DNA from 2 places in the Kitasatospora sp. NPDC001159 genome. Region 2 is predicted to be linked to the other one. Evidence: riboswitches for the same ligand, from Rfam matches in the RefSeq annotation. Region 2 holds a riboswitch; the other holds the start of a gene.
The links. A riboswitch is a leader RNA that binds a small molecule or an ion and turns the genes downstream of it on or off. The one in region 2 is predicted to bind glycine.

Region 1 (3,400 bases), on a different contig from region 2:
GGCGCCAGGTGGGCGCGCACCGCGACCGGGCCGACACCCGGGCCGCCGCCGCCGTGCGGGATGCAGAAGGTCTTGTGCAGGTTCAGGTGCGAGACGTCCGCGCCGAACTTGCCCGGCTTGGCCAGGCCGACCAGGGCGTTCAGGTTGGCGCCGTCCACGTAGACCTGGCCGCCGGCCTCGTGCACCAGGGCGCAGATGTCGGTGATCTGGGTCTCGTACACGCCGTGGGTCGACGGGTAGGTGACCATCAGCACCGAGAGGTTGTCGCGGTGCTGCTCGATCTTGGCCTTCAGGTCCTCGACGTCCACGTCGCCGTCGACCAGGGTCTTCACCACGACCACGCGCATGCCGGCCATCACCGCGGAGGCGGCGTTGGTGCCGTGCGCCGAGGACGGGATCAGGCAGACGTCGCGCTGGGTGTCACCGTTGGCGTGGTGGTAGGCACGGACGGCCAGCAGGCCGGCCAGCTCGCCCTGGGAGCCGGCGTTCGGCTGGATCGAGACGGCGTCGTAGCCGGTGACCTCGACCAGCTGCTGCTCCAGCTGGCGGATCAGGGTCAGGAAGCCCTCGGCCTGGTCGATCGGGGCGAAGGGGTGCAGCTGGCCGAACTCCGGCCAGGTCACCGCCTCCATCTCGGTGGTCGCGTTGAGCTTCATGGTGCAGGAGCCCAGCGGGATCATGCCGCGGTCCAGCGCGTAGTCCCGGTCCGACAGGCGACGCAGGTAGCGCAGCATGGCGGTCTCCGAGCGGTGGCTGTGGAAGACCGGGTGGGTCAGGTACTCGTCCTCGCGCAGCAGTGCGGCGGGCAGCGTCTCGGCGGCCTCGGCCACCTCGACGGCGGGCACGCCGAACGCGGCCCAGACGCCGGCCAGGTGCTCGCGGGTGGTGGTCTCGTCGGTGGAGATCGAGATCCGGTCCGCGCCGTCCTGGTGGACGTTGATGCCGTGGGTGCGGGCGGCGGCGGCGATCTCGGCGGCGCGGCCCGGGACGACGGCGGTGACGGTGTCGAAGAACTCACCGTGCAGCAGCTCGACGCCGCCCGCCCGCAGGCCCTCGGCGAGGGCGGCGGCGTAGCGGTGGGTGCGGCGGGCGATGTCGGCCAGACCGTCCGGGCCGTGGTAGACCGCGTACATCGAGGCCATCACGGCGAGCAGCACCTGGGCGGTGCAGATGTTGCTGGTGGCCTTCTCGCGGCGGATGTGCTGCTCGCGGGTCTGCAGCGCCAGGCGGTAGGCGCGGTTGCCGTCGGCGTCGACGGACACGCCGACCAGGCGGCCGGGCAGCGAGCGGGCGTACTCGGCACGCACCGACAGGTAACCGGCGTGCGGGCCGCCGAAGCCCATCGGCACGCCGAAGCGCTGCGAGGTGCCGCAGGCGATGTCGGCGCCCAGCGAGCCCGGGGACTTGAGCAGGGTCAGCGCCAGCAGGTCGGCGGCCACGGCGACGATCGCGCCCAGCCCGTGCGCCTGCTCGATCACCGGGGCGAGGTCTCGGACCACACCGGTGGCGCCCGGGTACTGCAGCAGCAGACCGAAGACGCCGCGCTCGGCGATCTCGGCCGGGATGCCCTCGGACAGGTCGGCGACGACGACCTCGACGCCGGTCGGCACGGCGCGGGTGTTGATCACCGCGACGGTCTGCGGCAGGGTCTCGGCGTCGACCAGGAAGACGCCGCCCTTGACCTTGGTGACGCGGCGGGCCAGCGCCATCGCCTCGGCGGCCGCGGTGCCCTCGTCCAGCAGCGAGGAGCCGGAGGTGGGCAGACCGGTCAGGTCGGAGACCAGGGTCTGGAAGTTGAGCAGCGCCTCCAGGCGGCCCTGCGAGATCTCCGGCTGGTACGGGGTGTACGCGGTGTACCAGGCCGGGTTCTCCATGACGTTGCGCAGGATCACCGGCGGGGTGAAGGTGCCGTAGTAGCCCAGGCCGATCATCGGCTGGAGCACCTTGTTGTGGCTCGCCAGCTCGCGCAGTTCGGCGAGGACCTGCGCCTCGCTGCGGCCGGCGGGCAGGTCCAGGGCGGTGATGGAGCGGATCGCCTCGGGAACGGCCGTGGCGGCGAGCTCGTCCAGCGAGCCGTAGCCGACGGACGCCAGCATCTTCTCCTGCGCGGCAGCGTCGGGGCCGATGTGGCGGTTCTCGAAGGGGCTGGCCAGCTCAAGCTCGGTGAGGGTCGAGGCGCCGGTGGGGCGTCCCGCGTTCGGCTGGGCGTTCATGGTGGTCGAGGCCTCCTGGTCACGGACCGGCGGGGGTACGCACGCCGACCGGCGTTCACCGCTGCGGACAGCGGACCGGCCTGGGCGGACGAACCCGAAAGGCCTCCCCCTCTGTCATCGGGACCTGAGAGCTTCGCCCGCACGTCGCGCTGGTGGCGCTCCGTCGGCTTGCACCGTCGGTGAGGGTGGTGATCGCCGGCTCCCGCGCCGGCGGTCCTGCCCTGCTTTCCAGAGTGACCTATCCCGCACGGTACGGATGCCTGAGAGATTCCGGGGAGGAGTTGCTCCTTCGGCGCCCCGACCAGCGGTTTTCGCCGTCGGGGACTCTCCCGAGCGGGCTCGGCGGTCGCCGCCCAGGGTACCAGCGGGAGGCCTTCCGATCACGGGTGCGTCAGGTCACTCGAGGTCTACGCGCGTCCCCCGGACGGCCCAGCGCGGAGCCCGTCCGGCGCACCCCGGTCGCGCCCGTCCGATTCATGCCTTTTGGTGTGAAGTGGCGGACGGGACGGCGCTCCGACCCGCCGTACCTGCGGGAGTTCCGCAGGCGCAGCGCACTGGAGGGCAAGAGTGCAGACCGACATCGACCCCCGGGACCTCATCGGCCACAAAGCGGTCGACCGCAACGGAGACAAGATCGGCACGGTCGACGAGGTGTACCTGGACGACGCCACCGGCCAGCCGGAATGGGCAGCCGTCCGGACCGGCGTCTTCGGCCGGGACGCCTTCGTCCCGCTCACCACCAGCGAGTTCTCCGACAACGAGCTCCGGGTGCCGTACGACAAGTCGCTGGTGAAGGACTCGCCGGACTTCGGCGTGGGCCAGCACCTCTCGCCCGCCCAGGAGCTCCAGCTCTACCGCTACTACGGCCTGGACACCCAGGTGGATGGCCGCCCGACCGGCTCGGAGGGCGGCCGGACCGCCCAGCCCGACCTCGACTTCAGCACCGCTCCAGCCGCCGAGGAGGGCAGCCGGACCGCCCAGCCCGACCTCGACTTCAGCACCACTCCAGCCGCCGAGGAGGGCAGCCGGACCGCCCAACGCGACCTCGACTTCGGCACCACTCCAGCCGCCGAGGAGGGCAGCCGGACCGCCCAACGCGACCTCGACTTCGGCACCACTCCGGCCGCCGCGGCCACCAAGCCGCTCGCTTTCCCCTCCCCCGATCCCGGCCCGACGACGACCACCGC
Region 2 (3,400 bases):
TGGTTGAGAACCGTCATGGTGTGGTCTTCCCGGGAGGAGGAGGATCAGGGGTGCCGTGCGAAGCGCGCCCTTGGAAGGGTGGCGGCGGGCGACGGGTGGGCGGTGGGGGCGGGCCGACGCGTGCACGGGCCCGCCCCGTCACGAACGGGTCAGGCGCTGTGGGTGAGCGCGTCGTACTCGTCGGCGCTGAGCAGCTCGTCCGTGGACTCCACGCGGACCTTGAACAGCCAGCCGCCCTCGAAGGGGGCGCTGTTGACCAGGGCGTTGTCGTCCAGGACGTCCTGGTTGACCTCGGTGACCTCGCCGGTCACCGGGGAGTACAGGTCGCTGACCGACTTGGTGGACTCCAGCTCGCCGCAGGTCTCGCCGGCGGTCACGGCGTCGCCGACCTCGGGCAGCTGCACGTAGACGATGTCACCGAGCGCGTCGGCGGCGTGCTTGGTGATACCGACCGTGGAGACACCGTCCTCGGCGGCCGTCAGCCACTCGTGCTCCTTGGTGTACTGCAGGTGCTGGGGGTTGCTCATGGCGTCATTCTCCAGGATGGGAAGCGGGTACGACGAAGCGGGCCGCCGCGCGGACGGCTTCGACGTGCGGGTACGGGGAAAGGCGGGTGTCAGCGGGCGCGCTTGTAGAACGGCAGCGCCACGACCTGGACCGGCTCGTGCTTGCCGCGCACGTCCACCGCGACGGTGGTGCCGGGAGCCGCGTGGGCCGCGTCCACGTAGGCCATCGCGATCGGCCGGCCCAGGGTCGGGGACGGCGCGCCCGAGGTGATCCGGCCGATCGGGGCGCCCTCGGTGGAGACCACGGTGTACTCGGCGCGCGGCACCCGCTTGCCCTCGGAGACCAGGCCGACCAGCACCTTCGGTGCCCCGCCCTGAGCACGCAGCGTCTCGGCCGCGGCGGCGGCCTGCTCCAGCGCCTTGCGGCCGACGAAGGCGCCCTCGTTGGTGGTCTTGTCGAAGCGGACGACCCGGCCCAGGCCCGCGTCGAACGGGGTGAGGTCGGTGGACAGCTCGTGCCCGTACAGCGGCATGCCCGCCTCCAGGCGCAGGGTGTCGCGGCAGGACAGGCCGCACGGGACCAGGCCGTGGCCCTCGCCGGCGACGGTCAGCGCCTGCCAGATCGCCTCGGCGTCGACCGGGCGGCAGAAGATCTCGAAGCCGTCCTCGCCGGTGTAGCCGGTGCGGGCCAGCAGCACCTTGCGGCCGGCGACCTGGGCCGGGAGGATCGCGTAGTACTTCAGGCCGGGCAGGTCGGCCTCGGTGGTCCCGGCCAGGATCCCGGTGGACTCCGGACCCTGGACGGCGATCAGCGCGTAGGTGTCGCGGTCGTCGGTGACGACGGCGTCGAAGCCCTTGGCGCGGGCGATCAGCTCGTCCAGGACCAGCTGGGCGTTGGAGGCGTTGGCGACGACCAGGAAGGCGTCCTCGCGCAGGCGGTAGACGATCAGGTCGTCCAGGATGCCGCCGTCCTCGGCGCAGATCATGGTGTAGCGGGCGCGCAGCTCACCGAGCGCGGAGACGAAGCCGACCAGCGCGTGGTCCAGCATCTCGCCGGCCTGCGGGCCGGTGACGGTGATCTCGCCCATGTGCGAGAGGTCGAACAGACCGGCCTTGGTACGGACCGCGAGGTGCTCCTCGCGCTCGCTGCCGTAGCGCAGCGGCATGTCCCAGCCGGCGAAGTCGGTCATGGTCGCGCCGAGGGCGCGGTGCAGCGCGTCGAGCGCGGTCAGGCGGAGGGACGACATGGCCAGGAACTCCTCGGTCGGGGCACTCAGGGGTGCACGCGCCGGAACCGGACCCGCTCGGGGGCCCGACCCTGCGCGCGGGCATGCGGCGGCGTGGGTCTCCCCATCTGTCGTCGAACCTGAGAGCTTCACCGCCCACCTGCCCGCAGCTGTTTCCAGCTTGGGGGACAGCATGGCGGCTTGCACCGTGGGTGGGCGCGCGACAGGGCCGCGCGCCGCTTTCCAGATGTGCCTAACCCGTGCGGTAGGGGGGCCTGAGAGATTCCGGGGAGGACTTGCTCCTTCGGCGCCGGCCGTACCGCCTGAGCGGCACTCCGGGCTCTCCCGCGCGGGTTCGAGCGGCCGGTGTGGAGTTGTGGGGGCCCGCGGCGCATGCCGACGGACGCGCACATCATGGCACGTCCGCGCGGAGGAGGGGAGGGGGACCCGGTCACACGACATACCGGTCACACGACACAGAGGCGAACACGAGCCCTAAACTTCTCCGCGTCGGCACAGCAGTGGGCAGCCGACCGGCAGAGGGCGGTTCAGGCGCGCATGGAGTACCCGGTGGAGCAGCAGCAGGGGTGGGGCGGGCCGGAGCCGGCGCCGTCGGGCGGCGCCTGGCCGGCCAACGAGCTGGAGCAGGTGCTGACGGCCGCGCTGGGCGACCCGGGCGCGACGCCGCGGGTGATCGAGGTGCTGGCCCGCAGCCAGGTGTGGATCCCGCTGCCGGCCGGGGGCGACCCGAGCGGGCAGGCGCTGGACCTGCCGACCATCGAGCTGGCCGGCGACCCGTACGTGCCGGTGTTCTCCTCGCAGGAACTGTTCCTCCAGCAGGCGCCGGGGATGGCCTTCGCGATCGCGCCCGCCTGGGAGTTCGCCCGCGGCCTGCCGCTGGGCGTGGGCATCGCGGTCAACCCCGAGGCGGCGGTGGGCATCCCGGTGCCGCCGCAGGGCGTGGCCGAGCTGCGCCGCGGGCCGCGTGAAGACCGTTGGGAGCAGCACCCTCAGGCGCCGACCGGCGGCCGGGTGGCGCTGCGCGAGCCGGTGCCGGGCGAGGACCCGGAGCACTTCCTGGCCGCCTGCCGGGCGGAACTGTCGGCCCTGCCCGGGGTGCTGACCGCGCGCCGGGCGCTGGCCAGCATCGAGGGCGAACCGACCGTGATGTTCGTGGGCGTCCAGCTGGACCCGGCCGCCCCGGCCGACCCGGGCGCGGTGAACGAGGCGCTCGGCCGGGCGCTGGGAACCGCGCCGCTGCCCGGCGGCGTCCACCTGGTACTTCTCGACCTCGCCGAGGACCCGGTGGTCGAGTGGCTGCTCACCCGGGTACTGCCTTTCTACACACGGGTGTGAGTGGGGTCCGCTAACAGGCACGTCGCCGTGGCGGTGGCCGGTGCCGCGCCATAGGGTGCGTGCAGACGGCCGACGGGCCGGCTGGTTTGAGGAAAGAGGCGCGGCGAGGTGGGCGCATGAGTGCGGGAGCGGGAACGGGCGGTGTGCCGGGGCCCTGGGGCCAGGCGCCGGCCGGGCGCCCGGCGGCGGATCCGGGCGCGTTGGAGCACGCCCTGCGCGAGGTCGCGCCGGAGCGCTTCGACGCGTACGAGCGGCTGCTGCACGCGCTGGCCGACGGTCAGGTCTGGATGCTGCTCTGGCACGGCACGCCGG

Region 1: it holds a riboswitch for glycine, as region 2 does, so the genes downstream of both, gcvP (aminomethyl-transferring glycine dehydrogenase) here and gcvT (glycine cleavage system aminomethyltransferase GcvT) in region 2, are expected to answer to the same signal.

The regions. Positions count from the first base shown of each region.
Region 1 covers NZ_JBSFJV010000010.1:117,358-120,757, forward strand. The annotation lists gene gcvP (aminomethyl-transferring glycine dehydrogenase) at 1-2,213, opposite strand, end outside; glycine riboswitch at 2,452-2,555, opposite strand; partial or broken gene ACWC9T_RS08270 (PRC-barrel domain-containing protein) at 2,781-3,176, shown strand.
Region 2 covers NZ_JBSFJV010000004.1:49,380-52,779, reverse strand. The annotation lists gene glyA (serine hydroxymethyltransferase) at 1-17, opposite strand, end outside; gene gcvH (glycine cleavage system protein GcvH) at 150-527, opposite strand; gene gcvT (glycine cleavage system aminomethyltransferase GcvT) at 617-1,753, opposite strand; glycine riboswitch at 1,986-2,090, opposite strand; gene ACWC9T_RS03565 (enhanced serine sensitivity protein SseB C-terminal domain-containing protein) at 2,303-3,088, shown strand; gene ACWC9T_RS03560 (enhanced serine sensitivity protein SseB C-terminal domain-containing protein) at 3,205-3,400, shown strand, end outside.